One region of the Bacillus sp. JZ109 genome, then DNA from elsewhere that is predicted to be linked to it. Evidence: riboswitches for the same ligand, from Rfam matches in the RefSeq annotation. Region 1 holds a riboswitch; each other region holds the start of a gene.
What was found. Region 1 has a riboswitch for S-adenosylmethionine ahead of metK (methionine adenosyltransferase). Riboswitches for the same ligand answer to the same signal wherever they lie in the genome.
Positions count from the first base shown of each region.

Region 1 (8,138 bases):
CTTTTTCGGCATCGAAATGAATATCCCGCACAGCCGTTGTTTTTTCTTTAATAGAAAAATAAGTATGGGTTACATGGTCGACATGTAAGAAAGACATAGATGGCGCCTCCTATTTCTCCGAGGTGACTTTTTCAGCAATTTCTTTATTTACAAGCTGATTGTATGGAATGTGCTTCGGCAGTTCTCCCGATTGATCCATAATGGTTTGGAGAAGCTCCCATTCTTTTTCGTTAAGCAGAGGGTCTGGTGAATATGAATGCTGTTTTTTATAGCGTTCAATGGATGTTTCGATGACGTCTGGGTCGGTATCATCAAATTCATCTTTAATGGCATCTGTGATGTCCTTCGCAGAATGGTTTTCAACCCACTGCTGCGCCTTATAAATGGCCTTTGTAAACTTGACGGCTGTGTCTTCATTTTTCTTCAAATAGCTTTGTTTCGCCATAAAAGTCGTATAAGGAACCTCTCCTGATTCTTCTCCGAATGAAGCCACGATATGGCCGATGCCTTTTTTCTCAAAGAGAGAAGCCTGCGGTTCAAAGAGCTGTACATACTCACCGGTTCCAGAAGCAAACGCATTGGCAATATTGGCGAAGTCTATGTTCTGGATGAGGTCTATATCCTTATGCGGGTTAATCTTATGTTTGTTCAGTACATACTCGCCGACCATTTGCGGCATGCCGCCTTTTCGCTGACCGAGAAACGTTTTTCCTTTCAACTGATCCCAGTCGAAGTGTTCAACATCTTCTCTCGCGACAAGAAACGTTCCGTCTGTCTGAGTCAGCTGGGCGAAATTAATGACGGGATCTTTAGCCCCTTGCGCTTCGACATAAATAGATGTTTCTGACCCGACAAGCGCGATGTCGGAGCCGTTGGAAAGAAGCGATGTCATCGTTTTGTCTCCGCCCCAGGTCGTATTCACATCGACATCAAGCCCTTCTTCTTTAAAAAACCCTTTAGACTCAGCAACATATAAAGGTGCGTAAAAAATTGAATGGGTCACTTCAGCTACCTTGACTTTTGTGAGCGTTTCTTCCTGCTTGCAAGCCGCCAGGGCGAACATCAGAAAGATACTGCCGACACAGGCGAAGCTCAGCCTTAACCATCTGTTCACATAGACAACCTCCTTATTTCGCATCAAGTTAATATCCTTTTTTGCTTTACATATCGTATGATGGGTATAAAAATGTGTGAATGCCTAACCAGGTTCTCCGGATGTAATTTTGGAGTAAGGAAAGCATATAGAAAAAAAGGAGGCGGCTGTTTTGATTGTAGAGAAAAGAAGATTTCCGTCGCCAAGCCAGCATGTGCGTTTGTATACGATCTGCTATCTGTCAAATGGATTACGGGTTAAGGGGCTTCTGGCTGAGCCGGCGGAACCCGGACAATATGACGGATTTTTATATTTGCGCGGCGGGATTAAAAGCGTGGGCATGGTTCGGCCGGGCCGGATTATCCAGTTTGCATCCCAAGGGTTTGTGGTGTTTGCTCCTTTTTACAGAGGAAATCAAGGAGGAGAAGGCAATGAGGATTTTGCCGGAGAAGACAGGGAGGATGCATTTTCTGCTTTTCGCCTGCTTCAGCAGCACCCAAATGTCAAGAAGGATAGAATCCACATCTTCGGTTTTTCCCGCGGCGGAATTATGGGAATGCTCACTGCGATCGAAATGGGCGGGCAGGCAGCTTCATTTGTTTCCTGGGGAGGCGTCAGTGATATGATTCTTACATACGAGGAGCGGCAGGATTTGCGGCGAATGATGAAAAGAGTCATCGGCGGAACACCGAAAAAGGTGCCTGAGGAATATCAATGGAGGACACCGTTTGACCAAGTAAATAAAATTCAGGCACCCGTGCTGTTAATCCATGGAGAAAAAGACCAAAATGTTTCGATTCAGCATTCCTATTTATTTGAAGAGAAGCTAAAACAACTGCATAAGCCGGTGGAGACGTGGTACTACAGTACATTCACACATTATTTCCCGCCAAAAGAAAACCGGCGTATCGTGCGGCAGCTCACACAATGGATGAAAAACCGCTGACAGTGAAATATGTTATGATAAAGAAAAAAGAGAACGAAAGGGGATTTCACTTTGGGAATGCCTGTTGAATTTAATACACTGATTGTGACAAAAGGAAAAGAAGTTCGCATAGATGAAAATATATTCACGTTAGAGAAGGACGGATACCGAGTATATCCGATGGAGATTCCAATGGATGTACGCAAAACAAAGTTTGGCGAAAAGTCAGGCACAGCTGAAGTGCAGAAGCTTCAATGGGAAGAAGGCCGGACCATCATTACATACAAGCTGACTTCTTTGCATTCCGTCAATTAAAACAAGCCAAGAGCATAATTGCTCTTGGCTTTTGTTTTTTATACGAGAGGGCCGCCTGCCTGGGCGATGGCATCGGTATGTGCGAACTTTTTAAAGTTCTCTTTGAATTCATTTGCAAGGTAGACTGCTTTTTCTTTGTATTCTTCCTTGTTGGTCCACGTATTTTCAGGCTGAAGGATATGATCAGGAACGCCAGGAACATGTGCCGGAATGTGCAGGCCGAAAATATCGTCAGTTATCATTTCAGCATCCTCTAATTTACCTTCAATCGCTGCTTTGACCATTGCTCTAGTGTAAGAAAGCTTCATTCGTTCGCCTGTGCCGTAGCCGCCCCCGGTCCAGCCGGTATTGACTAAGAAAACGTCTGCGCCGTGTTCATCGATCTTTTTGCCGAGCATCTCAGCATAGACGTGAGCAGGAAGCGGCAGGAAAGGTGAGCCGAAGCATGTAGAGAACGTCGTTTCAGGAGACGTTACACCACGTTCGGTTCCGGCAAGCTTACTCGTGTAACCGCTCAAGAAATGGTACATGGCCTGCTCCTTCGTTAGTTTGCTGATCGGCGGCAGGACTCCGAATGCATCAGCCGTCAAAAATACAATTGCTGACGGATGGCCGGCCATGCTTGGAGTCACGATGTTGTCAATCATATGAATCGGGTAAGCTGCCCGCGTGTTTTCAGTATAGAAGGAATCATCATAATTGGCTTCGCGTGTATCTTCGTCAACAACGACATTTTCGAGAACAGACCCGAAACGGATCGCGTTAAAGATTTGCGGTTCCTTTTCCTCGCTTAAATGAATGCACTTAGCGTAGCACCCGCCTTCAATATTAAAGACGCCTGTATCAGACCAGCCATGTTCATCGTCACCGATCAGCTTGCGGTCAGCATCTGCCGACAGGGTGGTCTTGCCTGTTCCTGACAGTCCGAAGAAAAGGGCGACATCGCCTTTTTCACCGACATTGGCGGAGCAGTGCATAGATAAAATATCTCTTTCAGGCAGCAGGAAATTCATAATGGAGAAAATGGACTTCTTCATTTCACCGGCATACTCAGTTCCGCCGATTAAAATTGTCCGCTTTTCGAAAGAGACAATAATAAACGTTTCGGAATGAGTGCCGTCTGTTTTTGGATCCGCTTTGAAATGCGGAGCAGAAAGAATGGTGAACGGCTGCTCAACTGTTTTCTTATCATTTCCTTCCGGACGGATAAACAGCTGCCGAGCAAATAAATTGTGCCATGCGAACTCATTTACGACAGTGATCGGCAGCCTGTATTTCTCGTCTGCTCCGGCAAATCCTTCGAAAACAAACAGCTCATCTCGCTCCTTTAAATAGCTGACAACTTTCGTGTACAGCCGCTCAAACGCTTCTTCTGAAATCGGCTGATTCACCGGGCCCCAATCGATCTTATTTTTCGTGCTTTCTTCCTCCACGATGAATTTATCTTTAGGTGAGCGTCCTGTGTAAGCGCCTGTAGTCGCGCGAACAGCACCTGTGGATGTTAAAATGCCTTCGTTTCGGGAGAGGACTTTTTCTGTTAGCTGTGCTGCAGATAAATTATGACGCACATTTGGACATGTTAATAAGGCTTGTAAATCAGCGGTCAAATCAACTGAGTTCATATGAAACCTTCCTTTATCGTTTTTTGTGTTTTGCTAATTGTGAATTAGTATAACATATATTTTCAAATAGTCTATACTATTTATTATTTTTTGTGTGTGCATTTCCATTGTTTTCCCTCAATATAGGTGCCTATTTCTTCTGAATCATATTGACATTGCAAACCCTTTTACGATAAGATATTTCATTGAGCGGATACTCTTATCCCGAGCTGGCGGAGGGACAGGCCCTATGAAGCCCAGCAACCGGTTTCTCTGTTATTTATTATGTTCAACTGAGTGAGACAACCAAGGTGCTAACCTGTTGCAAGGTTGTATGATTCCTTGAGCGATAAGAGTGAAAGGCACAAAGACCAAACCCTTTCCTCGATGGAAAAGGTTTTTTTATTTCATAAATATGCCAATTAACATTCTCTAATATAACTGTACATTGTATAAGAGGGAGCGAGTTCCGTATCATATATACAAGGTCTTTCGGGAGGCCTTGTGCAGGAGGAAGCAAATCATGAGTAAAAATCGTCGTTTATTTACATCAGAATCTGTTACGGAGGGGCATCCGGATAAAATCTGTGACCAGATTTCTGACAGCATTTTAGATGAAATTTTAAAGAAAGACCCTAACGCGCGTGTTGCTTGTGAAACATCTGTGACAACAGGTTTGGTTCTTGTAAGCGGAGAGATCACAACTTCTACGTATGTTGACATTCCGAAAACGGTTCGCCAAACCATTAAAGAAATCGGATACACACGTGCAAAATACGGATTTGATGCGGAAACTTGTGCGGTTTTAACATCAATTGATGAGCAGTCTGCTGATATCGCGATGGGCGTAGATCAAGCGCTTGAAGCCCGTGAAGGCACAATGAGCGACGAAGAAATTGAAGCGATTGGTGCGGGTGACCAAGGATTAATGTTCGGTTATGCGTGCAACGAAACGAAAGAGCTTATGCCTCTTCCAATTTCACTTGCCCATAAATTAGCCCGCCGCCTAAGTGAAGTCCGTAAAGAAGATATTCTTCCGTACCTTCGCCCTGACGGCAAAACACAGGTAACGGTTGAGTACGATGAAAATAACAAACCAGTCCGCATTGACGCGATTGTTATTTCAACTCAGCATCATCCTGAAATTACACTTGAGCAAATTCAGCGCAACATTAAAGAACATGTCATCAATCCGGTTGTTCCTGAAGAGCTGATTGATGAAGAAACAAAATATTTCATCAACCCTACAGGACGTTTCGTAATCGGAGGCCCTCAAGGGGATGCGGGACTTACAGGACGCAAAATCATCGTTGATACGTACGGCGGCTATGCACGCCACGGCGGAGGCGCGTTCTCAGGTAAGGATGCGACGAAGGTAGACCGTTCTGCAGCTTATGCGGCAAGATACGTTGCGAAAAACATCGTTGCGGCTGAGCTTGCTGATTCTTGCGAAGTACAGCTTGCTTACGCGATCGGTGTTGCACAGCCTGTGTCAATCTCAATCAACACATTCGGTTCCGGAAAAGCTTCTGAGGAAAAACTGATTGAAGTTGTTCGCAATAACTTTGATTTACGACCTGCCGGCATTATCAAAATGCTTGATTTGCGCCGTCCGATCTACAAACAAACTGCTGCGTACGGCCACTTTGGACGTCACGATGTTGACCTTCCATGGGAGCGCACAGACAAAGCGGAGCAGTTGCGTAAAGAAGCGTTAGGAGAATAATTTTATAGCCGCTTACTGGTTAAGCGGCTTTCCCTTTTTTATCGTTGTATTCATGTTTATTTTTTTACATAACTGTGAAACCAAATACTATTCACAGCGTCTATAAATAGGGGTTCAATGATGACAATTTTAATTATGGAGGCAATACTATGTGTGGATTTGTCGGGGTTTTTAACAAGCATCCGTTAGCTCAAACCGCTGATCAAGAAGAACTAATCAAACAAATGAACCAAATGATCGTTCACCGCGGTCCTGACAGTGATGGATATTTCCATGATGAGCACGTCGGCTTCGGATTCAGACGGCTCAGCATTATTGATGTAGAAAATGGCGGACAGCCTTTATCATATGAAGATGAAACATATTGGATTATCTTTAACGGAGAAATCTATAACTATATTGAACTGAGAGAAGAGCTTGAAGCAAAGGGGTACACATTCAACACGGATTCGGACACAGAGGTTCTTCTTGCGACTTACCGTCACTATAAAGAAGAAGCGGCGTCCAAACTGCGCGGTATGTTTGCCTTTCTGATTTGGAATAAAAACGATCATGTGCTTTATGGGGCAAGAGATCCATTCGGCATTAAACCGTTGTACTACACAACGATCAATGATCAGGTTTATTTTGCCTCAGAGAGAAAAAGTTTAATGGTTGCTCAGAATGATATTGAAATAGATAAAGAGGCATTGCAGCAGTACATGTCTTTCCAATTTGTTCCTGAACCAAGCACGCTTGATGCCCATGTGAAAAAAGTAGAGCCGGGTTCACAATTCACAATCCGCCCGGACGGCGATATCACATTCAAAACGTATTTCAAAGCGAACTTCAAGCCGGTTCAGACTGAAGAAGACAAGCTTGTGAAAGAAGTCCGAGACGCGATCTATGACTCTGTAAACGTTCATATGAGAAGTGACGTTCCTGTCGGTTCGTTCCTGTCTGGCGGGATTGATTCTTCCTTTATTGTGTCTGTTGCGAAGGAATTTCATCCAAGCTTAAAAACATTCTCTGTCGGCTTTGAACAGCAGGGCTTCAGTGAGGTTGATGTAGCGAAAGAAACGGCAGCGGCGCTGGGCATCGAAAATATCAGCAAAGTCATTTCGCCTGAGGAATACATGAATGAGCTTCCGAAGATCGTATGGCATTTTGATGACCCGCTAGCTGACCCGGCAGCGATTCCGTTGTACTTTGTTGCAAAAGAAGCGAAAAAACATGTTACGGTTGCTTTATCAGGTGAAGGAGCGGATGAGCTCTTCGGCGGATATAACATTTACCGTGAACCGCTTTCGCTTAAACCGTTTGAACGGATTCCGTCCGGCTTGAAAAAGATGCTTCTGCACGTTGCTGCCGTTATGCCTGAAGGTATGAGAGGAAAGAGCCTGCTTGAGCGCGGCTGTACTCCGCTTCAAGATCGTTATATCGGTAACGCGAAAATCTTTGAAGAGTCTGTCAAAAAGCAGCTGTTGAAGCATTATAATCCGAACCTTTCATATCGCGATGTGACGAAGACTTACTTTACGGAAAGCAGCTCGTACAGCGATATCAATAAAATGCAGTATGTCGATATCCACACTTGGATGCGCGGCGACATTTTGTTAAAGGCGGATAAAATGACGATGGCGAATTCTTTGGAACTGCGTGTGCCGTTCTTGGATAAAGTCGTATTCGACGTCGCTTCAAAAATTCCTGATGAGCTGAAAACGAAGAACGGCACGACGAAGTATCTTCTTCGCAAAGCCGCTGAAGGAATTGTGCCTGAGCATGTATTAAACCGCAAAAAGCTCGGTTTCCCTGTACCGATCCGTCATTGGCTGAAAAACGAAATGAACGAATGGGTGCGGAATATTATTCAAGAAAGCCAAACGGATGCTTATATCCATAAGGATTATGTCCTTCAGCTTCTTGAAGACCATTGTGCGGACAAGGCTGATAACAGCCGTAAAATCTGGACTGTACTGATCTTTATGATCTGGCACAGCATCAATATTGAAAAACGGTATATGCCTGAAGAGCTGAGCCATCAGCCTAAAGAAGTCATCTTTGTGTAACAGACAACAAGGCTTTCGAGTAGTCGAAAGCCTTGTTGTTATCCTTTTATTTCTCCATCATCATTGATTTACCCAATCCGTACGGAATATTCAGAAAAATGATATAATGATATTTTTTTCTAGGGGAGAAGAAGCATGCAAAAACAAAAACAAGAGCTGCACCGCGGACTCGAAGAAAGGCATATTTCTTTAATGTCTTTAGGAGCTGCTATAGGAGTAGGGTTGTTCCTCGGCTCCGCATCAGCTATTCAATTAGCAGGGCCTGGTATTTTGGTAGCGTATGCCGCAAGCGGCCTGGTCATGTTTTTTATTATGAGAGCGCTTGGGGAAATGGCCATTCAAAAACCGGTCGCAGGCTCCTTCAGCAGGTATGCGCGTGATTATTTGGGACCGCTTGCAGGCTATTTAACAGGGTGGAACTACTGGTTTT
Region 1 is NZ_CP096388.1:1,108,253-1,116,390, forward strand. Features, by position in the region: gene M1D94_RS05695 (ABC transporter ATP-binding protein) at 1-97, opposite strand, end outside; gene M1D94_RS05700 (ABC transporter substrate-binding protein) at 110-1,114, opposite strand; gene M1D94_RS05705 (alpha/beta hydrolase family protein) at 1,266-2,039, shown strand; gene M1D94_RS05710 (DUF2584 domain-containing protein) at 2,091-2,333, shown strand; gene pckA (phosphoenolpyruvate carboxykinase (ATP)) at 2,372-3,955, opposite strand; SAM riboswitch class I at 4,152-4,290, shown strand; gene metK (methionine adenosyltransferase) at 4,458-5,660, shown strand; gene asnB (asparagine synthase (glutamine-hydrolyzing)) at 5,810-7,708, shown strand; gene alaP (alanine permease AlaP) at 7,844-8,138, shown strand, end outside.

Region 2 (8,138 bases), 1.5 Mb from region 1:
TTTTGTCGTATGTTTTCTGATCCATTCCGGAAAACGGATATCGTAACAGATCAATCCTGAGCTTTTGACGCCGTCAAGCTCAAAGTATCCGTCTTCGGAACCGGCTGATAAATACAGATGCTCATCCATCAGCTGAAAAAGATGGGCTTTTCTGTACTCTTTAATGATTTGCCCTTCCTTATCCGCGATGTACATTGTATTATAAACATCAGAATTCTTCCTGACAGCGACCGACCCGGCGACAATATGAACACCATGTTTTTTTGCCGTTTTCTTCAGCCAGCTCTGAGCGGAGCGGCCGTCTTCGTCAGCGAGTTCATCAAGATTGGCCAGATCATATCCGGTCGTCCATAATTCAGGCAGAACAAGAACATCAGCATGTTTGCTTTCTTTTCCGATGAAAAATTCAGCCTTTTTTATATTTTCCGAAGGTTTGCCGTATGAAATATCAAATTGAAGACAAGATATCGTCCATTTCATCTTTTTAACACCCCAAATTTTTCTTTACTTTTTTCATTTAACCATATATGATGATGGACTATCATTTCAAGATTTTTTTAGAAGGTGAGAATAGATGAAATTTGAACAGTCTCATGTATTGAAGGAATTGCCTAAACAATTCTTCGCTTCTCTGGTGCAGAAAGTGAACCGAAAGCTCGCAGAAGGACATGACGTTATCAATCTAGGACAGGGAAATCCAGATCAGCCGACTCCTGAGCATATTGTTGAGGAGATGAAACGAGCTGTCGCTGATCCTGAGAATCATAAATATTCGTCTTTTCGCGGCTCATACCGTCTGAAGTCAGCGGCTGCTGCATTTTACAAAAGAGAATACGGCATTGATCTGGATCCGGAAACCGAAGTCGCTGTATTATTCGGCGGAAAAGCCGGTTTAGTCGAGCTCCCGCAATGCTTGTTGAATCCCGGTGATACGATTTTAGTTCCCGATCCGGGTTATCCTGATTACTGGTCGGGTGTCACACTTGCAAAAGCAAAGATGGAAATGATGCCGCTCGTAAAGGACAGGGCGTTTCTCCCTGATTACAGCAGCATAACCGCTGAAATAAGGGAACAGGCGAAATTGATGTATTTGAATTATCCGAATAATCCGACTGGAGCTGTTGCTACTTCCGAGTTCTTTGAAGATACCGTGCGTTTTGCGGCTGAAAACGGAATCTGCGTCGTTCACGATTTTGCTTACGGCGCTGTCGGATTTGACGGCTGCAAGCCTTTAAGCTTTTTGCAGACTGAAGGTGCGAAGGATATCGGAATTGAAATTTACACGCTGTCAAAAACGTATAATATGGCAGGATGGCGGGTTGGCTTTGCCGTCGGAAACGCTTCGGTCATTGAAGCGATCAATCTTTATCAAGACCATATGTTTGTCAGTCTTTTCAGAGCGACTCAGGAGGCTGCAGCAGAGGCACTGTTAGCCGATCAGACGTGTGTGGCAGAGCAAAATGCCAGGTATGAGAGCAGGAGAAACGCTTGGATCACGGCATGCCGGGAAATCGGCTGGGATGTAACAGCTCCCGCAGGTTCTTTTTTTGCATGGCTGCCTGTGCCTGAAGGCTATACTTCTGAGCAGTTCTCAGATCTTTTGCTGGAAAAAGCGAATGTGGCAGTTGCGGCTGGAAACGGCTTCGGTGAATATGGCGAGGGCTACGTCAGAGTCGGACTTTTAACAAGTGAAGAAAGACTTAAGGAAGCCGCTTATCGAATTGGCAAACTGAACCTGTTTACCCAAAAAAGCATTGACAAGACCTTATAACGATGGGATAATTCAAAATAATTTATAAAATCTATATTTTCTTATCAAGAGCAGGCAGAGGGACGAGCCCGATGAAGCCCGGCAACCGACTTATAAAGCACGGTGCTAATTCTTGCAGCTAGCGGCTGAGAGATAAGATTCGGACGAGAAACGAAACCTCTTTAGACGCGATTGCAGTTTGAAGAGGTTTTTTGATATGGATGAAAATGAAAGGAGCTCTGGCATGAGTGAGTTATTAGCGACATATCTCCTGACCGAACCGGGAGCCGATACAGAGAAGAAAGCAGAACAAATCGCAACAGGATTGACAGTAGGCTCCTGGACTGATCTGCCCCTTGTAAAACAGGAGCAAATGCAAAAGCACAAGGGGCGGGTGATAAAAGTTGAGGAGAGAGAGGGAACTGCTGCATCAGAAAAACAAGCGGTCATCACAATTGCCTATCCTGAAATCAATTTCTCTCAGGATATTCCGGCTTTGCTGACAACAGTGTTTGGCAAGCTGTCCCTGGACGGAAAAATCAAATTAATCGATCTTCACTTCTCTGAAGCATTTAAGCGTGCACTGCCGGGACCGAAGTTTGGCGTATACGGCATCCGGAAGCTGCTGGGAGAGTTTGAGAGACCGCTGTTAATGAGCATATTTAAAGGCGTAATCGGAAGGGACCTGAGTGATATTAAAGAACAGCTCCGGCAGCAGGCGCTTGGCGGAGTTGACTTGATTAAAGACGATGAAATTTTCTTTGAGACTGGTCTAGCGCCTTTTGAAACAAGAATTGCAGAAGGAAAGCAAATATTGAAAGAAACGTATGAGCAGACCGGACATAAAACGCTGTATGCGGTGAATTTGACCGGACGTACGGCTGATCTGAAAGACAAAGCGAGACGCGCCGCCGAGTTGGGAGCGGATGCGCTTTTGTTTAATGTCTTCGCTTACGGCTTGGACGTTATGCAAGGCCTTGCGGAAGATCCTGAAATCCCAGTTCCGATTATGGCGCATCCAGCAGTGAGCGGAGCGTTTACGTCTTCTCCGTTTTACGGTTTTTCTCACGCTCTTTTACTCGGAAAATTAAACCGATATTGCGGTGCTGACTTCAGCCTCTTTCCGTCTCCATATGGTTCGGTTGCGCTTCCAAGAGCAGATGCACTGGCGATTCATGAAGAATGTGTGAGAGAGGATGCTTTTAACCAAACATTTGCTGTTCCGTCAGCAGGCATTCATCCCGGCATGGTTCCGCTATTAATGCGTGATTTCGGCATAGACCACATTATTAACGCCGGAGGAGGCGTACATGGACATCCGAACGGTGCCCAAGGCGGGGGGCGAGCGTTCAGAGCCATTATTGATGCGGTCCTAGAGGCCCAGCCGATTGATGAAAAAGCCGAACAATGCAAGGATCTTAAGCTTGCGCTAGATAAATGGGGAAAGGTTGAAGCCGTATGACGACTCGAAAACCTTTTATTATTTGTGATTTTGACGGAACAATCACGATGAACGACAACATTATAAATATCATGAAAACATTTGCTCCCCCAGAGTGGGTGGCATTAAAAGACGGCGTACTTTCCAAAACGCTGTCGATCAAGGAAGGTGTCGGGCGGATGTTCGGCCTTTTGCCCAGCCGTTTAAAAGAAGAGATTACAAGTTTTGTATTGGAAGATGCAAAAATCAGGGAAGGCTTTCGGGAATTTGTAGCATTTATCAATGAGCACGAGATTCCGTTTTATGTCATAAGCGGTGGAATGGACTTTTTTGTATATCCTTTGCTTGAAGGCATTGTGGAGAAAGACCGCATTTATTGCAACCATGCTTCATTTGACAATGACTATATCCATATTGACTGGCCTCATTCCTGCAAGGGCACATGCAGCAATCAATGCGGGTGCTGTAAGCCGTCGGTCATCCATGAACTTTCTGAACCGAACCAATATATCATCATGATCGGTGATTCGGTTACAGATGTGGAGGCAGCAAAGCTGTCTGACCTATGCTTTGCAAGGGATTATTTATTAAACGAATGCCGGGAGCAAAACCTCAATCATCTTCCGTATCAAGATTTTTATGAGATCAGAAAGGAAATTGAGAATGTAAAGGAGGTACAGGAATGGCTGCAAAACAAGAACGCTGGCGAGAGCTCGCTGAAGTAAAACGGGAATTGGCAGAGAGAGATTGGTTTCCGGCGACTAGCGGTAATCTGTCAATTAAGGTTACAGATGAGCCTTTAACATTTCTCGTCACTGCAAGCGGAAAAGATAAACGTAAAGAGACGGTTGAAGATTTTCTGCTGGTCGATCAAAACGGAGAGCCTGCTGAAAGCGGGCATTCTCTGAAACCGTCAGCAGAAACGCTTTTGCATACACATTTGTACAATAAAACCAATGCCGGATGCTGCCTGCATGTCCATACGGTAAACAATAATGTGATTTCAGAGTTATACGGAGACCAAAAGAAAATCACATTCAAAGGCCAGGAAATTATAAAAGCACTCGGCTTGTGGGAAGAGAACGCAGAAGTGACCGTTCCGATTATAGAAAATGCGGCACATATCCCGACGCTAGCGGCACTGTTTGCGGAAGAGATTTCAGAAGATTCAGGAGCTGTTCTGATCCGAAATCATGGTATTACGGCTTGGGGGAAAACAGCATTTGAGGCAAAAAGAGTGCTTGAAGCGTATGAATTTTTGTTCAGCTACCATTTGAAATTGAAAACACTCCAGCATCAGCTGGTTAAATAAAAGGAGGAATTGAAATGGCTACAATTCGAATTCATGATGAGGCAAATACAACGATTGAAAATCAAGAGGAAGTGGCAAGCTTTCTGGACAGTCAAGAGGTTATTTATGAGCAATGGGATATCACGAAGCTTCCGGAACATCTCTCAGAGAAATATGACCTGACAGAAGAAGAAAAACAGCAAATTCTTGATACCTTCGAAACTGAAATTAAAGATATCTCAACCCGCCGCGGCTATAAAGCACAGGATGTTATTTCATTGTCAGACAGCAATCCGAAACTTGATGAACTGCTTGAAAACTTTAAAAGAGAGCATCACCATACAGACGATGAGGTTCGTTTTATTGTAAGCGGACACGGTATTTTTGTCATTCAAGGCAAGGACGGCACGTTTTTTGATGTCCGTTTAAACCCTGGAGATTTAATCTCCGTGCCTGAGAATATCCGCCATTACTTCACGCTTCAGGAGGACCGCAAAGTTGTCGCGGTGAGAATTTTTGTCACAACTGAAGGCTGGGTTCCTATTTATGAAAAAGACAGCGTGAATCAATAAGCATGAGATAGCCCCGTTCATCGAACGGGGCTTTTTATATTTATTGCAAACGCCACTTTTCATATTGTGACAGTTCTTTTTTAATCAGTGTCCAAATCAAACCTAAAACAGCTGCATCGTCAATGAATCCAAGACCGAGGATTACGTCTGGAATGATATCGAGCGGCATGACGATATACAGGATTGCGGCAGTTAACAGCAAAAGTGTTTTAACCTGTGAACGAGGGTAGTCGCCATTTCGCCAATCGCGAAGCATCTGAAAAAAAGTAGTAATGTGCTGGATACATTTTTTTCGGTTTTTCCTCTTTAAAATCGCTTTTCCGCCTGCCGCTCCGAGCATTATTGCTTTCTTTTTCTTCATTGGGCATACCTCCTGCCTGGCGGCGTGTTTAAGATATTCTTCACCTGGGTATTGTTCTTCTAATCCTATCAATATATCTATTATACCTGAAAAATTAACTTATTTAATGAAAATATGTTTACAAATAAAGTATAATCTGTAATAATGCACAATAACCCAATCAAACTTGTTTCCTATTTCTTAGCGGCGAGGGGTGAAGTGAATGGGCGGTTCTTCTGAACAAGAAAGATTGTTGGTGTCTATTGATGAAAAAAGAAAGTTAATGATAGATGCCGCTAGAAAGCAGGGATTTACAGGGCATGACACGATCAGGCACAGTCAGGAGCTGGATTGTTTAATAAATGAATATCATCAGCTTATGCAAGAAAACGAACATTCCCAAGGGATTCAAGGCCTTGTAAAGAAATTAGGCTTGTGGCCCCGCAGAGATGTTATGCCAGCATATGATGCAAATAAATAGCGGCCTATCAGATGCATATATAAAGAGAGAGCTTTTCGGAAGCGCTCTTTTTTTCTGGAAAAAATTCATATGAAAGAGGGAACTAATGAAGGAACTGGCGATTCTCATTACCGAAATGGTCAATCAATTTCATGATGCTTTTATTTCCTTATGCGGAATATTTGGCATTCATTTAACTGACAAAGAAATGCATTTTTGGGTGATCGGCATTTTTGGCATATTCTTTTTCGGCGTCACTCACGCTGTGTTTACATGGCTTTCTAAATGGAGTATGACCGCCTTGTCCTTTATCTATACTGTTACAGTCATCATTGTCATCGTATTTGCGATTGAGATTCAGCAAAAGGTGACGGGTAGAGGGAATATGGAGTTTTTAGATGCCACGGAAGGTATAAAGGGTTTTTTAGTATTTTTTATGTTTTTTTTGCTTTTGAAAATGCTGTTGCGTTTCATCAAAATCCTTTTTTCTGGAAGACCAGCAAGCAAATCGAATGGCAATGCCCGATCACGAAGATAAAAAACCCTCCTGACATGGTCAGGGGGGCTATGATGCGGATACGGGGAGGGTGATTGTCACCTCTGTGCCTCTTCGCACTTCACTTTCAATATGAATAGAGCCTCCGTACATCAGCACGATCCGTTTACAAACAACAAGGCCGAGACCGGTTCCTTTTTCTTTAGAAGTAACAAAGGGAAGGAAGATGTGATCCAGCATTTCCTGAGAAATCCCTTCACCGTTATCCACAACTTTGATTATGGCTTTTTTATCTAAAGCTCCTAGGGAGATTGTCAGTTTGCCTCCTTCAGGCATTGACTCGAGGCCATTTTTTGCTACATTTAAAATCACTTGTTTAATATGATCTTTTGTACATTTTACGAGTAAGGGCTGCTCGGTTAAATACTGTAATTCGACTTCAACATTGTATAGATTGCCCTCAGAATAAATGATCGGCATAATTTCTCCGATAATGTCCTGAAGTGAGTTCAGCTCCCATTTTTCAGCTGTCGGCTTGCCGAGAACAAGAAACTCACTCACTATTTGATTGATGCGTTTTATCTCCTGTTCGATAATGGAGAAGTAAAGCTGATCTTCCTCACCTTTATATTTCTTTTGCAACAGCTGAATAAAGCCGCTTATCCCGGTGAGGGGGTTACGGATTTCATGGGCTGTGCTGGCAGCAAGCGTCCCGATCAGCTCTAATTTTTGCGCCTCGTTTTCTGAGCGCTCCAGCTGGGTCTGCCGCTTCAGCAAATAATACAGCACGAGAATAAAAAGGATATTCAGCAGAACAATAATACATGAAAGCGGAAGCACAAGGCTTTTCGACAGTTCTTCTATTGTGACCGGGTTCGGATAGACTTTCATATTCCAGCTGATATCATCCAGATATCCGCTGACAGGTTTCTGATCCTCTGCATGAGAGGCTTGTCCGCTCGCAAAAATCATTTTCCCGTCTTGGTTCACAACTTCAATATAAACATCAGGGCTTAGTAAGTTAATGAGATTTTTCAAATAATCAATTTGAATTGCTGCGACAAGATAATCTGTCACATTACGTTTTGAGTCCAAAACAGGCACACAAATTGTGAAAATTGGCTGACCAGTAATTCTGCTAGAATAACTATCTGAAATGACTGTCTTTTTAGTTTCCTTTGCTTTTGTAAAAAAAGATCTGTCGGCCAGGTTTACTTTCGTTTTTAATTCGGTTGTGCTTGCGGTGACGTCTCCTTTGGCATTGAGAAAATAGAGACCGGAAAATCTCGGCTCTGAATCAAAGGTCTTTTCCAAAATTGACTGCATTTTCTTTATATCAACCGGTCTGTCGATGGCGATGGACAAGGAGGTCATTCTCGCCATTGTTTCTCCGATTAAATAATTGATTTTGTTGCGGTGAAGGTTTAGCAGGACACTTGCTTCTTGTTTATGTTCTGCAGCTATTGTATCTTTTTCTTTTTCATATACGAAAAAGCTGATGACGATTGCCGGAATCACGACCAGTATGATATAAAGTTTGACTCTCCCGCAGGCGCCTTTTAGTATTTTCAATTTGCATCGCTCCAACATACACCTGATTAGAGGTATTATATCATTGTTTCTTCTTCTTTAATAAGAAAAAATAACCAAAAAAATTAGAAAAAGGTGTTGGCAAGCTTACATTTTAAAAAAGAAGAGAAATATTGGAAAGATTTTTATTGACATTTTGGTCTTTGTTTATTAATGTTTCTCTGTAACGGTTTCTAAAAGGATGATTGAGACATGACA
Region 2 is NZ_CP096388.1:2,647,286-2,655,423, reverse strand. Features, by position in the region: gene M1D94_RS13935 (carbon-nitrogen family hydrolase) at 1-480, opposite strand, end outside; gene mtnE (methionine-glutamine aminotransferase) at 575-1,771, shown strand; SAM riboswitch class I at 1,810-1,910, shown strand; gene mtnW (2,3-diketo-5-methylthiopentyl-1-phosphate enolase) at 1,995-3,212, shown strand; gene mtnX (2-hydroxy-3-keto-5-methylthiopentenyl-1-phosphate phosphatase) at 3,209-3,916, shown strand; gene M1D94_RS13915 (methylthioribulose 1-phosphate dehydratase) at 3,874-4,503, shown strand; gene mtnD (acireductone dioxygenase) at 4,518-5,054, shown strand; gene M1D94_RS13905 (YkvA family protein) at 5,095-5,415, opposite strand; gene spo0E (aspartyl-phosphate phosphatase Spo0E) at 5,618-5,875, shown strand; gene M1D94_RS13895 (hypothetical protein) at 5,961-6,392, shown strand; gene kinD (sporulation kinase KinD) at 6,420-7,940, opposite strand; gene mhqR (MarR family transcriptional regulator MhqR) at 8,133-8,138, shown strand, end outside.
Region 2: it holds a riboswitch for S-adenosylmethionine, as region 1 does, so the genes downstream of both, mtnW (2,3-diketo-5-methylthiopentyl-1-phosphate enolase) here and metK (methionine adenosyltransferase) in region 1, are expected to answer to the same signal.

Region 3 (8,138 bases), 1.0 Mb from region 1:
CCTCCATTATGTCGATGTTATGTTATACGGGCTTGGCATACTAGGGGTTTCATTATTTTTTCAAACCTTTTCAATCTGCACGCGTCCTGAAAAAAAGGTGGCGCCGCCGCCCATATCGGACAATCGGTCTGGGGTTAGCGCGTTTACAAGCTGTTTTTTTCCTTGTTCATCCGCCCATAATCCTTGGCTGACAACGACACCTGGCAGCACTTGTTCTCCAACTGCAGCGGTCAGCTGGCATTCTCCCCGGCTGTTCCAAATTCGTACAGGTGCCCCATCAACGATTCCGAGCTCTTCAGCATCTTTTGTGTTGATAAAGAGCTTTGGCGTCTTTTCAAGCTTGATGTGTTTTTCATTATTGGAAAATGTTGAGTTTAAGAAATTATGGTTTGGCCCCGGAACATACATAAACGGATGTTCATTATCGGTTACAAGAGGTGTATATGTCGGTAAAGCAGGGAAGCCGTCTTGTTTCATTTGTTCTGAATATAATTCTATTTTTCCGCTTGGCGTTGGAAGTTCGCCCGGAAACAGTCGCTTTTCGCGTTTCGCTTTCATAAATGAATGCTTAGCAAGTGCATCGTAATCAATCTCTGCCAAATGTGGATTATCTGGATGGTCAAGCGCCTGGCGGATTAATTCTTCATCTGAATCTTTAAGCTCCTGGTCTGTGAATCCCATGGCTTCAGCCAGTAATCGGAAAACCTCAGTGTTAGACTTGCTTTCCCCATATCTCTCAATCACCGGCTGCTGAAGCTGAATGTAATGGTGCCAGTAGGAGGTGTAAAAATCAGTATTTTCAAAAGCGGATGTTGCAGGCAGTACAATGTCCGCATATGCAGCCGTTTCCGTTAAAAACAAATCATGAACCACAGTAAACAAGTCTTCCCGCAGTAATCCATGTCTGACTTTGTTTGCTTCGGGCGCGACGACGGCAGGGTTCGTTCCGTAAATAAATAGAGAGCGAATCGGCGGGTCTGTTTCCAAAAGCACCCTGCCAAGCTGATTCATATTAAACGACCTCGGGGTGCGCCCTTTCAATAAGTCGGGCCGCTGCAAGGCATTTGTGTTATATTCTAAAATTCCGCTGTTATGCTTAATTGCGCCGCCCCCTGTGTGCAGCCATTGGCCGGTAATCGCCGGAAGACAGGCAATCGTCCTTACAATCATCCCGCCGTTATCGTGATGCTGGGGTCCGTTTCCGATTCTGATAAAAGAAGGGGAGGTTTTCCCGTACATTTTTGCCAGTCGGTAAATATCTTCGGTACTGACACCGGTGATCGTCGATACCTTTTCAGGATCATATTGTTTCACGTGTTCACGGAGCTCTTCATAGCCAACCGTGTACTCGGACAGAAATGCTTCATCATGAAGGTTTTCTTTAAATAAAATGTGCATGATGCCAAGAGCAAGTGCACTGTCGGTTCCCGGTTTTATTGGGATAAACCAATCTGCAAGACGTCCTGTTTGATTTTTATGCACATCGATCACGACAATTTTGGCACCTTGTTTTCGCGCTTTTTGGGCGATCGTAATTTGGTGCATATTTGTGCTGACCGCGTTGATTCCCCAAAAAATAAATAGTTTTGTATGAACGGTTTCCTCAGGATCGATTCCCGCGCTTATGCCCATTGTATATTTATAGCCTTCAGATCCCGCTTTGCTGCAAATCGTCCGTTCAAGCTGGCTTGACCCCATGCGGTAAAAAAAGCGGCGGTCCATTCCTTCAGCTGTCAATTTCCCCATATTTCCGTAAAAGCTGTAAGGAAGTATGCTTTCAGCTCCCTCTGCATCAATCAGCTGTTTCCAGCGGGAGGTGATCGTATCGATTGCCTCTTCCCAGGAAATCGGTTCAAATATCGCTTGGCCTTTCGCACCTGTTCGTTTGAGCGGTGTAGTCAGCCGCTTTTCATCATATATGCGCTCCGTCATATTCCGGACTTTGTTGCATATGTTTCCGGCTGTGACAGGATGATCAGGGTCTCCTTGCATTTTTACGATTTTCCCGTCTTTTTTATGTATTAACAATCCGCACTGATCCGGGCAGTCCAGCGAGCAAACGGATTTGAAAATGCCGTTTTGTTGTGTGGCAAAAGATTTCATGGCCCAGTTCCTCTCTCTAGTTAGATATTTTGTAAGAATTATAACATTTCGGATGATAACGTCAATTCTGAAAAAAGAGATTGACATCAATCTGAGACTTCTTTATGATAAACGTATTCTTCATTCTGAAAATTACATACTCAACATTTTCTATCCAGAGAGGTGGAGGGACTGGCCCTATGAAACCTCGGCAACATTATTGTGCCAATTCCAGCAAGCGTCAGCTTGAAAGATAGGAAAGCAAGGTTTATACCGGCGTCTGCCTGTAACAGAGCGCGCCTATATATGAATCTCTTTCCATCTGCGGAAAGAGATTTTTTTTATGAAAAAATACGATGAAAAGGATGTTTTGCACCATGACGGTTTTGGTTACAGCACCGTACAACGAAGAAGGACGAAAAGAGCTAGAAAACTTGTTTGACTCAGTTGCTTATCAATCTTGGAAGGAACAAGGCCGGGCATATCGGGAGGATGAACTCATTCAGCTGCTAAAAGCAACAAATGCGACAGGCTTGATTACTGAACTTGATCAGGTAACAGACAGCGTATTTGCTTCTGTTCCCGAACTTTCATTTGTCGGTGTTTGCAGGGGAATGCCCTCCAATGTGGATGTGGCAGCTGCCTCAAAAAGAGGCATACCTGTTTTTTATACACCAGGGCGGAATGCACAAGCCGTTGCTGAAATGTTTATTGGAAATGTGATTTCCTTTCTGCGCCATACCAGCGCCTCGAATCAATGGCTGAAGGATGGAAAGTGGAACAGTGATTACCTGCAGGCTTATGTCAAATTTAAAGGAAATGAATTAACAGGAAAAACGGTTGGCATGATTGGGTTCGGGGCGGTTGGTCAAAGGATTGCAAAACTGCTGACTGCGTTTGACTGTAAAATAAAGTATTACGATCCATTCATTCAAGACGATCATCCGCTGTATGAAAAAGTATCTCTTAAAACGGTGTTTTCAGACAGTGATATCGTTTCTGTCCATCTGCCTCGTACTGAGGAAACACTTGGACTTATTGATCGGAAGTATTTTGATCTGATGAAACAGAGTGCGATTTTCGTCAATACTTCAAGAGCAGTTGTTGTAAACCGTGAAGATCTTTTATCTGTATTAAAAGAACATAAAATCAGAGGTGCGATATTAGACGTTTTTTATCATGAACCTCCAGAGGAATCAGATTATGAATTGATTTCATTGCCTAATGTTCTGGCAACACCGCATCTCGCTGGAGCAACATTTGAAGTGGAGGATCATCACGTGACGATACTGAATAAAGCCCTCAAAAAGTGGAAGGGTGAAAAAACTCTTAATATTCCGACAATGTATAACAAGGACGAACTGAAAACAGGGGTATAAGAAAGGAGGCTAACAGAATGAAAAAACAAAAAGGCTATCTCGTTTTTGATATTGGCACAGGCAATGCGAGGGTAGCGGTCGTGAGTGTAACTGGCAGTGTTCTAACAGTTGAACGGGAGGACATCGTGTATTCCACAGAGACGCTTTACCCGGACAGCCGTTATTTTTCTCCTCAGGTGCTGTGGAAGCAGGTGATGAATTTGGCAAAACGTGTGCTATCCCGTTCGTGTGATATTGACATCATTGGTTTGACATCGACGAGTCAAAGACAGGGGATTGTTCTGATCGATCAAAACGGCGATTCTTTTCTTGGGCTGCCGAACATCGATAACCGCGGTCGAGAGTGGGAGGCGAGCATTCCCGATCGGGAAGAGATATACAGCCGCACAGGCCGCCTGCCAACCGCACTTTTTTCCGCGCTCAAGCTTTATGGATTAAAACAGCGCCAGCCCTCTTTATGGGAAAAGACTGCAAGCTTTACTAGCATCAGTGATTGGGTGACGTACCAACTGAGCGGAATATTAACATATGAACCATCACAGGCAACAGAAACCCTGCTGTTTGATGTGAAGCAAAACACTTGGTCAGAAGAGATGTGCGACATATTCGGCTTTTCTCCATCTATCCTTCCGCCTCTTGTAAGAGCGGGAACAGCAATTGGAACGATAGCAAATGAATATGCATCCGAATTAGGCCTTTCAATAGATGCTAAGGTTATAGCAGGGGGCGGGGATACACAGCTAGCTGTCAAAAGCACCGGAGCTGGACTTGAGGACATTGTCATTGTATCAGGGACAACAACGCCAATAACCAAAATTACTGCGGATCATGGCGACACAAAACATAAAGCCTGGCTGAACTGTCATACGGATCAAGGGCATTGGCTTGTGGAAACGAATCCGGGAATTACCGGCTTGAATTATCAAAAATTAAAACAGATTTTTTATCCGAATGAAACGTACGAAGTAATGGAGGAGGAGATTTCTGCACTTGCAAAAGAAGACCATGCATGTGTAGCGGCTCTCGGCTCTTATTTATCGGCTGAAAAGAATGCGTTAACGAGAGGCGGTTTTCTTTTTGATGCCCCGCTGTCAGCACATTTAAAGAGGGCACATTTTGTACGTGCAGCGCTAGAAGAGATCGCATTTTCAATTAAATGGAACTTTGACATTTTAACAGAGGTTACTCCGTTTGAACGTGACTATGTTTGGGTGTGCGGAGGGGGATTCCAAAGCAAAGCGCTCACTCAATATATCGCGGATCTTCTTCAAAAAAAGGTCTATGTCCAAGAGGGATATCATCAGGCATCTGTTGTTGGAGCTGCAGTCATTTGCAATGAAACCTTTCAATTAACGGAGGAGATGTCAGCAAATGTCCGGGTGATCGAACCGAAGGACTGTCAGACAGAATTGGCTTTATATGAGAAATGGAAGCAAACACAGCGCTTTTTTTCAGGTTCAGAAAGCAAAGTATTGATTTAAGGCGGCATTTTTGCTGTTTTGAGGAATCATTTAATTTTCAACTTTAATAAGGTAATACGGTAATGAATATAAGCATCTAAGGAGGAGACAGATATGTTGGATAAAATAGGAATACCGAAGCGGCTTGCCTGGGGATTTTTAGGGGTTGTTTTGTTTATGATGGGAGATGGCCTTGAACAAGGCTGGCTCAGTCCTTTTTTGATCGAAAACGGGCTCACCGTTCAGCAGTCCGCTTCCATTTTTAGTATATACGGAATTGCGCTTGCCATAGCTTCCTGGTTTTCGGGTGTATGTCTCGAAGCATTTGGCGCAAAACGAACGATGTTTATGGGGCTGTTGTTTTATGTGATCGGTACAGCTGCTTTTATCGTATTTGGATTTGAACAGCTGAACCTGCCAGTGATGTATGTGACTTACTTCGTAAAAGGGTTAGGTTACCCGCTTTTTGCTTACTCTTTCTTGACATGGGTCATTTACAGAACACCGCAAAGCAAACTGAGCACTGCTGTCGGCTGGTTTTGGATTGCATATTGCCTCGGCATGTTTGTGTTCGGCGCTTGGTACTCAAGCTACGCGATCAAAGCGTTCGGTTATTTGAATACGCTTTGGAGCTCTATTTTCTGGGTATGTCTCGGTGCATTTTTTGCATTGTTTATCAATAAAGACCGTTTTGAAAAGAAGAAAAGAAAAAGATCAGAAACAGCCGAGGAGCTTTTAAAAGGGGTTACGATTCTATTTACAAATCCGCGCGTGCTTACAGGCGGAATCATCAGAATCATCAACAGCATTGGTACATATGGTTTTCCAGTCTTTTTGCCGATGCACATGGCCCAGCATGGAATTTCAACCAATGTGTGGCTGCAAATTTGGGGAACGATTTTCCTGGGGAACATTGTGTTTAACCTTATCTTTGGTATTGTCGGCGATAAATTCGGCTGGAAAAATACTGTTATTTGGTTCGGCGGAGTCGGCTGCGGCATTTTCACCCTCTTATTATACTACGCACCTGTTTTCTCCGGCGGAAGCTTAGCGGTTGTCAGCGTGATCGGCTTTATTTGGGGCGGTTTGCTGGCAGGCTATGTGCCGATTGGTGCAATTGTGCCGACGGTGGCAGGAAAAGATAAAGGGGCAGCCATGTCTGTATTAAATTTGGCTGCAGGTTTATCAGCGTTTGTCGGCCCCGCACTCGCTTGGCTGTTCATTGGTCTCGTCGGCGCGCAAGGTGTCGTCTGGATCTTTGCGGCCCTTTACCTTGCAAGTGCGGTCTTGACGAAATGTATTCATATACCTGAGGAAAAAGCAGTTAAGGAGGAAACATCTCCTCAATATGCATCTTAATTAGAAAGCGCCCATTTTCCGGGGCGCTTTTTATCATTTGTTCAGCAATGTAAGGATTTCCGATACGGAATGACGCAAAAATGATTGATCTGAACGGGATTTCACCATCACAGTCAGCCGATAAGAAACAGAAAATAAGTCTGAGCCGTTTGTTCCACGTTAATTTCACGTCTTAGCTCGTCATGAATGTTCACTCAAAACAGATTCATAACGCTTTATTCTTCATTGAATTCTCGATGACGAGCCATCAACATTACCTCTTTCTGAATCGATCAGTATATTACTATTCTATGAATAATCGAGGGATTCTAAAGAAAAATAGACAACATATTGACAATATAATGAGAAATGTTATGATGAATAGACAATAAGTTGTCTATTTGAGGAGGGAACATCGTGGATTATTCTAAGGAACTGAAAGATTTATTTTTAATGCAACAGTCTTATGCTACACTTTTTTCCACTTTAAACAAAATTCAATCACGTGGAGACGATTATTATGAAAGCTTAACGTCGAGGCAATTTATGACAATGGTTGCCATACTGCATTTACCGGAAGAGGAAACGACATTCAACAACATTGCAAAAAAATTAGGCACATCAAAACAAAACATCAACAGACTTGTCAGCGGTATTGAAAAAAGAGGTTATGTCATCACTGTACCAAGTAAACACGACAAGCGTGCAGTTAATGTGAAGATTACTGATTCAGGAAAGCGTGTCATGGAGGAATGCGGTGAAAAAGCGGTGTATTTTATGGCCGATCTATTTAAAGGCTTTTCGACGGAAGAGCTGGAAACATTGTGGGTTTTATTGAAGAAACTGTACAGTTTTGACGGAGAAGAACAGGATGGTTTTGAAGAAGACGCTGCTGATTTTGACATTGAACAAAATCGAGACAATTTGAAAACAAATTTATTGCAGGAATTCGCAAAACGGAGAAAGTAAAAAGGAGAACCAACTATGAACAACGTAGCAACAGTAGAAAACTTGAAAATGCAGTATGAAAACAAAACGGCAGTAGATGGGATTTCGTTCGAAGTGAGAGAGGGGGAAGTGCTTGGCTTACTAGGTCCAAATGGTGCAGGGAAAAGCACAACCATTCATATTTTATCAGGAGTATTGTCGGCCAGTTCCGGAAATGTTTCGATATTGGGCCATAGTGTGAAAAAAGGGTCCAAGGAAATGAAGAAAGGCATCGGGATTGTGCCTCAAGATATCGCGATTTATGAGGAGATTTCCGCTGAGAAAAATGTTCGTTTTTTTGCCAGTCTTTATTCTCTTAAAGGAGAAGAACTGAAAGCCCGAGTCAAAGAGGCTTTGGAGCTCGTACAGCTATATGACCGGAAAGATGACAAGCCAAAGACGTTTTCAGGCGGGATGAAAAGAAGATTAAACATTGCGTGCGCCATTGCCCATCAGCCGAAACTGATTATCATGGATGAGCCCACGGTAGGAATCGATCCGCAATCCCGGCATCACATTTTGGAATCGATAAAAGAGCTGAAAACAAAAGGCGCAAGCATCATTTACTCTACACACTATATGGAAGAAGTCGAGGCAATTTCAGATCGTATTATGATCATGAATGAAGGAAGAATTATTGCCAATGGAACAAAAGAAGAGCTGTACAGAGAAGTCAATAAAGAAATAACATACGCTTTTCAACTGGCGCATGTTCAGCGATTAAATAAAAACTCGATTAGAGAAATCATAGGAGTGACAGGAGTGGATTTCTCTGACCATCAACTAAATGTTACCGTTCAAAAGAACCAAGATCATTTGAGTGAAATCATATTAGAATTGAGTGCCCAAGGCTGCAGCATCCTAAACATGAACAAAAAAGAGGCATCGTTAG
Region 3 is NZ_CP096388.1:2,108,117-2,116,254, forward strand. Features, by position in the region: gene M1D94_RS11330 (molybdopterin oxidoreductase family protein) at 61-2,103, opposite strand; SAM riboswitch class I at 2,251-2,342, shown strand; gene M1D94_RS11335 (2-hydroxyacid dehydrogenase) at 2,439-3,461, shown strand; gene M1D94_RS11340 (FGGY-family carbohydrate kinase) at 3,479-4,942, shown strand; gene M1D94_RS11345 (MFS transporter) at 5,036-6,280, shown strand; gene M1D94_RS11350 (MarR family winged helix-turn-helix transcriptional regulator) at 6,677-7,228, shown strand; gene M1D94_RS11355 (ABC transporter ATP-binding protein) at 7,244-8,138, shown strand, end outside.
Region 3: it holds a riboswitch for S-adenosylmethionine, as region 1 does, so the genes downstream of both, M1D94_RS11335 (2-hydroxyacid dehydrogenase) here and metK (methionine adenosyltransferase) in region 1, are expected to answer to the same signal.

Region 4 (8,138 bases), 1.8 Mb from region 1:
TTCCGTTTTTCATCAAATGGCCCAGTGCGCGTTTAAAGGCGGCTTTGCTCATATTAAAACGTTCTCTGATATCATCAGGCTGGCTTTTGTCACTGTACGGCATGGCACCGTTTCTCGTTCTCATATACGTTAGAATGCACTCAGCATCAACTGACATTGCATCCTGTTTTCTTGGAAGCAGCGACAAGTTGACTGAACCGTCTTCTTTCACTTGAATCACCCGGCCTGTGACTCTTGAACCGAGTCTTGGCTCCTCTTTTCTTTCTGACGGGTGAATAAAACAGCGGATACCGTCATCCGTGATCACGAATGAACCCGATGCGATCAGCCTGTACACCGTACCTGTCAGCTCTTTATTCATCAGATCTTCTGAAGCGTCGGTAAACAGTTCGCTGATGATATCTTCCGGCGCTGGTTTCGCAAACATGCGCCCCCGGTTCGTCACCTTCAGCATACAGTAAAGTTTGTCCCCTTTTTGCGGCCAGACATCTTCGTACGGCGGCAAATGCTCAGTTGCGACTAGTGCGTCCTTCGATAAACCGACATCAACGAAAACGCCCATATCTTCCACTTTATCCACCACTTCAACCCAGCCATATTCATCCGCGCTGATGACCGGAATTTTCATCGTGGCCGCAAGCCTTTCCTGCTGGTCTACGTATATAAAGACTTCTACTTCGTCTCTGTCCTCGATATCCTCAGTCATTTCACTGTTATGTAAGAGAATCGTATCTTCCCCATCGGTTAAAAAGTAACCGAAGTCGGTTTGGTGATCTATACTCAAGGTTAATTGCTGCCCTGGTCTCATGCTATCGTCCTTCCTGTTCCGCTTATTCTCTGCGGATTTTGTTAACATTTTTTCCAATCATCACAAATTGATTCTTTGTTCTGTTGGAAGTTTCTCTTTATTCTACTATAATCAACACATAAGTTAAATGTTATGGAGGTTTTCATATGGCAAAAGAAAGTTCATTTGATATTGTATCCAAGGTGGAATTGCCTGAAGTGCAAAACGCAATCCAAATTGCACTGAAGGAAATCAGTACCCGATATGACTTTAAAGGCAGCAAAAGCGACATTTCTTTAGATAAAGAGGAGCTTATCCTCGTTTCCGATGACGAATTCAAATTAAGCCAGCTGAAAGATGTGCTGGTCAGCAAATTGATTAAACGAAACGTACCGACAAAAAACATTGAGTACGGCAAGGTTGAAAACGCGTCAGGCGGAACGGTGCGCCAGCGTGCAAAGCTTGTTCAAGGCATTGACAAGGACAACGCAAAAAAAATCAATACGATCATCAAAAACTCCGGACTGAAAGTAAAGTCTCAGGTGCAGGATGATCAAGTGCGTGTCACCGGAAAAAACAAAGATGACCTGCAGCAGATTATCTCAGCTGTACGGGGAGCAGATCTGCCAATTGACGTTCAATTTATAAATTTCAGATAAATTTTCTGATTCCTATTGATTATTGTCTTTATTTTCGGTAAATTTGGAGAAAGGGAAAAACGCCAGGTATCTTTTGGCACTTCCTGACACGAAAATTTCATATCCGTTCTTATCAAGAGAAGCAGAGGGACTGGCCCGACGAAGCTTCAGCAACCGGTGTAATGGCGATCAGCCATGACCAAGGTGCTAAATCCAGCAAGCTCGAACAGCTTGGAAGATAAGAAGAGACAAAATCACTGACAAAGTCTTCTTCTTAAGAGGACTTTTTTTATTTCTCTTTTTTCCTTGCTGATGTGAATAAAGGAGGCAGACAATGGGACTTTTAGAAGATTTGCAAAGACAGGTGTTAATCGGTGACGGCGCCATGGGGACACTCCTCTACTCCTATGGCATTGACAGGTGTTTTGAGGAGCTCAATATTTCAAAGCCGGAGGAAATTCAGCGCATACATAAAGCGTACGTTGAAGCGGGAGCCAACATTATTCAAACGAATACGTACGGGGCCAACTATATTAAATTATCCAGACACGGGCTTGAGGATGACATCAAAAAAATGAATCAGGAGGCCGTAAAGATCGCGCGGGCTTCAGCAGGCGATGCATACGTGCTTGGAACGATGGGCGGCATACGGACATTTAATAAAAACGCGTACAGTCTTGACGAAATTAAGCGCAGCTTCCGCGAGCAGTTGTATCTGCTGCTGCATGAAGAGCCGGATGGCTTGCTGTTAGAAACATATTATGATTTGGAAGAAGCCCGTGAAGTGCTGAAAATCGCGCGCAAAGAGACTGATCTTCCGATTATGCTCAATGTCTCCATGCACGAGCAAGGCGTATTGCAGGACGGAACGCCGCTTTCTGACGCATTGCGCTCGATTGCGGATCTCGGAGCTGATATCGTCGGCATTAACTGCCGCCTCGGCCCTTATCACATGATTGAAGCGCTCAGCGAAGTGCCGATTTTTGATGACGTCTTCTTATCCGTTTATCCGAACAGCAGTCTTCCTTCGCTTGAAGAGGGACGGCTCGTCTATGAAACAGACGACACGTATTTTCAAAACAGCGCGTCAGAATTCCGTAAGCAAGGCGCGCGGATTATCGGCGGCTGCTGCGGCACAACGCCGAATCACATCAGGGCGATGGCGGAAGCAGTTGGCGGACTAGCTCCGATTACAGAAAAAGAAGTCAAAACCCGGGCGAAAGAATTCATTTCTGTTCATCACGAGCGAACCGAGCCCGGCCTGGATGAGATCGCGGCGAAAAAACGCTCTATTATCGTAGAACTGGATCCGCCGAAAAAACTGAGCTTTGACAAATTTCTGTCCGCTGCTGCTGAATTAAAAGAAGCGGGAATCGATGCCCTGACACTCGCCGACAATTCTCTGGCGACCCCGCGGATCAGCAATGTTGCCTGCGGCGCTCTCATCAAGCAGCAGCTCGATATGCGTTCCCTTGTCCATATTACGTGCCGTGACCGTAACATTATCGGCTTACAGTCACATTTAATGGGCCTTGATACGTTAGGGCTGAATGACGTGCTTGCTATTACAGGTGACCCTTCTAAAATTGGGGATTTTCCTGGTGCGACGTCTGTATATGATTTAACATCTTTTGATTTAATCAGGCTGATCAAACAATTCAATGAAGGTCTGTCTCTGTCTGGAAAACCGCTCGGCAAGAAAACGAATTTCTCAGTTGCCGCCGCATTTAATCCTAACGTCCGCCATCTGGATAAAGCGGTAAAACGGCTTGAGAAAAAAATAGATTGCGGCGCAGATTATTTTGTTTCTCAGCCTGTCTATTCCGAGCAGCAGCTTGTCGATATCCATAACGAAACAAAACATCTGAAGACGCCGATCTATATCGGCATCATGCCGCTGACAAGCAGCCGGAATGCCGAATTCATCCATAATGAAATTCCCGGCATTAAGCTGTCTGATACGATTCGCGAAAAAATGGCCCATGCCGGTGAAGATAAAGAAAAGCAAAAGGCGGAAGGCCTTGCGATTGCACGCTCCCTGCTGGATACGGCATGCGAGCTGTTTAACGGCATCTACTTGATAACGCCTTTCCTCAGATCTGACTTAACCGCCGAGCTCACTTCCTATATTCAGCAAAAAGATGAGCAGCGCCAAAATATCTTTTTGCATTAATCCCTTAAAAGACTGTCTGATCCAATCGGGCGGTCTTTTTCAACGGGATTCGTGTTACGATATAGAAAAACAGTCATGAGGAGGAACATTATGCTCGAAGTCAAAACCATTTCCGCGGAAGATACATATGAAATCCGGCACCGCATTCTGCGTCCCCATCAATCCATTGAACAATGCAAATATGAAGAGGATCATGCAAAAGGCTCCTTTCATCTCGGCGCATTTTTTGAAGGAAAGCTGATCAGCATCGCTTCTTTTTCCCCGCAAAATCAGCCATTAATAACAGAATCCCCAGCATATCGGCTGAGAGGCATGGCAACGCTTGAAGGATATCGCGATCAAAAAGGCGGGAGCACGCTGATCAAACACGCGGAAGAGAAACTGGCAAAGAACGGCGTTCAGGCAGTCTGGTGCAATGCCAGAAGCCAGGTGAAAGGCTACTATTCAAAGCTTGGGTGGGAAGTACTCGGCGAACCGTTTGAGATTCCCGGCATAGGCACTCATATCATCATGTATAAAAAACTCGAAACAAGCAGGTGATCTGTATGAGGGTAATCGATAAGCTGATTAAGCTTCATGAAGAACATATCCCTAGTCTATTGCGGCTTTGCAGGCAAGCCGGGTGGCCGGATTACGGCGAACAAGAGCTGGCACTGCTTGTCCAGCAAGGACGCTTTTTCGGCTATCAAAATGTCAGCGGTGATATTATTTCCTGCATCGGCTTGTTTTTGTTTGGCCGGCTTGCTTCTATCGGCCTCGTGATCGTGGACAAAGAATATCAACGGCTCGGTCTCGGCCGGCGTATGGTAAACGCCTGTATCCCCCAAGCGGGTGAAAACACCGCCATCAGGCTTTGCGCCACAAAAGAAGGTTTGCCGCTTTATGAAAAAGCAGGTTTTCATACGGCAGGTTCAGTGCGAAAGTACAGCTGTCACAGTTTTCAACCTTATACAAAAAAGCTTGATGCTGAACTGACATCCTTTAGAGAACAAGACTTTCACGACTTAACCGCGGCGGATCTGGAAGCCTTTGGCGGAGATCGATCAAATCTTTTGCAGCAGCTTATTTCTGCTTCATGCGAATGTATCATCGCCAGAAATCATGACGGACAGCTAATTGGCTACGGACTTTCTGTACAGACACCGGCCAATTTGAAATTCGGCCCTATCATCGCTGCATCATCAGATGTTGCAGCACAAATAATTAACAGGCTGGCGGCCGGCAAACAAGGGCCGATGCGAATCGATATACCGAGTGAACACACGTCTCTGCATGACAGCCTGATAGAAATGGGATTTCGTAAAGATGATGAACCTCCGCTTTTGTTTTATCAGAAAAAAGCGCCTATTCAAAATGGACACTTATATGCTTTGATTTCACAGGCTCTCGGTTAACCCTCTTTTTTCCCGAACAGGTATCTTCTGTTCGGTTTTTTGCTGTCTGATCGCTGAATAAACGAAGCCATCAGGGACATTCTAAGCAGAAGAAAAGGAGTGTGCTCTGAGATGGAATCATCAAAACAAAATAACGGAATGACGGTTGTAGCAATCGGTTCAATCCCTTTAATATTAACCCTAGGAAACTCGATGCTTATTCCGATTTTGCCAAAAATGAAATCTGAACTTCATTTATCACAATTTCAAGTCAGTCTCGTGATCACAGTATTTTCCTTGATTGCAGCTTTTGCGATTCCGATTGTCGGTTATCTCGCAGACCGATTCTCAAGGAAAGTCATCATTATTCCCTGCTTAATTTTGTATGGTGCCGGCGGTTTGTTAGCCGGGTTTGCGGCAGGTTTTTTTGACAATGCCTATCCTTGGGTCATGGCAGGACGAGCGTTACAGGGAATCGGGGCAGCCGGAACCGGCCCAATTGCCATGGCACTGACGGGAGATCTGTTTAAAGGCGCCCAGGAGAGCAAGGTGCTCGGCCTTGTTGAAGCTTCAAACGGCATGGGGAAAGTGCTATCGCCGATCATTGGCTCGCTGATCGCCCTGCTTGTCTGGTATGGCGCGTTTTTTGCCTTTCCTGTGTTTTGTATCATTTCGATCGTACTGACTTGGATTTTTATTAAAGAAAAGAAAAAGGAAAAAGAACCGCCACCAATCGGAAAATATGCAAAAGGGCTGTTAAGTGTCTTTAAACACGAAGGCAGATGGCTGTTTACCGCTTATTTAGCAGGTGCGACCTGTTTGTTTACTTTATTCGGCATCCTGTTTTATCTCTCAGATGTTCTTGAAAAAACATACGACACCGACGGCGTGAAGAAAGGCTTGATTTTAGCGATCCCGCTTTTGGTTATGTGTGTGACGTCCTATACAACAGGAAGCAAAATCGGGCAAAAGCAATCGTTAATGAAAAAGCTGATCGTACTTGGATTGGCGTTCATGACCGTATCCTACGCGGCACTGTCATTCATTGAAAATCTTGTCCTTTTTATCAGTGTTCTTGTACTGAGCAGTATAGGCTCAGGTCTTGTCCTTCCTTGTGTGAACAGTTTTATTACCGGGGCTGTCGGCAAAGAAAGACGGGGATTTGTCACCTCGCTGTACGGCTCTGTACGTTTCTTAGGGGTAGCGATCGGTCCTCCGATTTTCGGCCGCCTGATGCAATGGTCCAGACCCGGCATGTTTTTAAGCATCGCGGGATTGACTCTCGTTGTCGGGATTCTTGTGATGATGCTCATCCATGTGAAGCAAAACAATGAAGAAACAAAAGAAAAAGAAGACCCTAAAATGGCTGGCAATCGGCTCCAGCCCGCTGAGGAAAGGTAGCACCCAGTTTGAAAATTGTACGGATTGAAACCTTTCCGCTATTTCACCGATTAGAAAAGCCATACGGAGATGCCAATGGGTTTAAACGATATCGGACTTGTTATCTCATTAGGATTATCACCGAAAGCGGGATAGACGGCTGGGGAGAATGCGTTGATTGGCTCCCTGCTCTCCATGTCGGTTTTACGAAGCGGATCATCCCGTTTCTATTGGGAAAACAGGCCGGCAGCCGCCTGTCATTAGTGCGCACGATTCAAAAATGGCACCAGCGGGCGGCCTCCGCTGTAAGCATGGCGCTGACAGAGATTGCAGCCAAAGCTGCGGATTGTTCGGTTTGCGAATTATGGGGCGGGCGATACAGAGAGGAGATTCCTGTGTACGCGTCTTTTCAATCGTACTCAGACTCCCCGCAATGGATCAGCCGCTCAGTCTCCAATGTTGAAGCCCAGTTGAAAAAAGGGTTTGAGCAAATCAAAGTCAAAATTGGCGGGACTTCATTCAAGGAGGATGTCCGGCACATCAATGCGCTGCAGCATACAGCAGGCAGCTCCATTACGATGATTCTGGACGCAAACCAAAGCTACGATGCCGCTGCGGCTTTTAAATGGGAGCGCTATTTCTCCGAATGGACGAACATTGGCTGGCTTGAGGAGCCTTTGCCCTTTGATCACCCGCAGGATTACGCTATGCTTCGAAGCCGTTTGTCTGTTCCTGTTGCCGGTGGAGAAAACATGAAAGGCCCGGCGCAATATGTGCCTCTCCTTTCACAGCGCTGTTTGGATATCATTCAGCCCGATGTCATGCATGTCAACGGAATTGATGAGTTTCGGGACTGCCTCCAGCTCGCGCGTTATTTCGGCGTCAGAGCATCCGCCCATGCATATGACGGATCGCTCTCACGACTCTATGCTTTATTTGCACAAGCCTGTCTGCCCCCATGGTCTAAAATGAAGAACGATCACATTGAACCGATCGAGTGGGACGTCATGGAGAATCCTTTTACAGATCTCGTCAGCCTGCAGCCTTCAAAAGGAATGGTCCACATCCCGAAAGGAAAAGGCATTGGAACAGAGATCAATATGGAGATCGTCAATCGCTACAAGTGGGATGGCTCAGCATATTAAGCTGGGCCATTTCTTTATTTTGAGACATAAATAATGGACAGCCTCATAAAATGAAAACAGCGGACAAGTCTTTTCATAAAGGAGCAAATGACTTAATGGCTGAACTGCTGATGAAAGCAAAACTTACGTTTATGATTGTCGTAGGCGGCGTACTACAGGGACTCGGCATGTCCTTGTTTTTATTTCCGCATGATATTCCAACAGGCGGTGCAGCAGGTATTGCGGTGCTATTGCATTATCTGTTTCAAATCCCCCACGGATTTTCAGTGTGGGCTGTGAATGTATCAATGCTTTTTACCGCTTTAAAATGGCTGGAGATGAGAACATTCACCGGCACCCTCGCTTCTATCACCGTCACCTCTGTCTCGGTATTGATCTTTGATGCGGTTTTTCCGGATATCACATCTAATCTGTGGCTTGATCTGGCAAGCGGCGCAGTGTTATTGGGACTCGGCATCGGACTTTTATACAAATATAAAATTTCAAACGGAGGGTTCGGAGCACTTGCTCTGATGATTTCTATCTACCGCGGTGGGAATCCCGGAACGATCCTGCTCATCATGAATTGCATCATTTTTATGGTCACCGCGTCTATTATTGACTGGGGCATCGTCATTCAAGCCCTCATATGCCAAGTGATAT
Region 4 is NZ_CP096388.1:2,899,742-2,907,879, forward strand. Features, by position in the region: gene M1D94_RS15335 (CvfB family protein) at 1-856, opposite strand, end outside; gene M1D94_RS15340 (YajQ family cyclic di-GMP-binding protein) at 955-1,446, shown strand; SAM riboswitch class I at 1,553-1,670, shown strand; gene M1D94_RS15345 (bifunctional homocysteine S-methyltransferase/methylenetetrahydrofolate reductase) at 1,760-3,598, shown strand; gene M1D94_RS15350 (GNAT family N-acetyltransferase) at 3,689-4,138, shown strand; gene M1D94_RS15355 (GNAT family N-acetyltransferase) at 4,144-4,992, shown strand; gene M1D94_RS15360 (MFS transporter) at 5,104-6,372, shown strand; gene M1D94_RS15365 (mandelate racemase/muconate lactonizing enzyme family protein) at 6,381-7,496, shown strand; gene M1D94_RS15370 (YitT family protein) at 7,592-8,138, shown strand, end outside.
Region 4: it holds a riboswitch for S-adenosylmethionine, as region 1 does, so the genes downstream of both, M1D94_RS15345 (bifunctional homocysteine S-methyltransferase/methylenetetrahydrofolate reductase) here and metK (methionine adenosyltransferase) in region 1, are expected to answer to the same signal.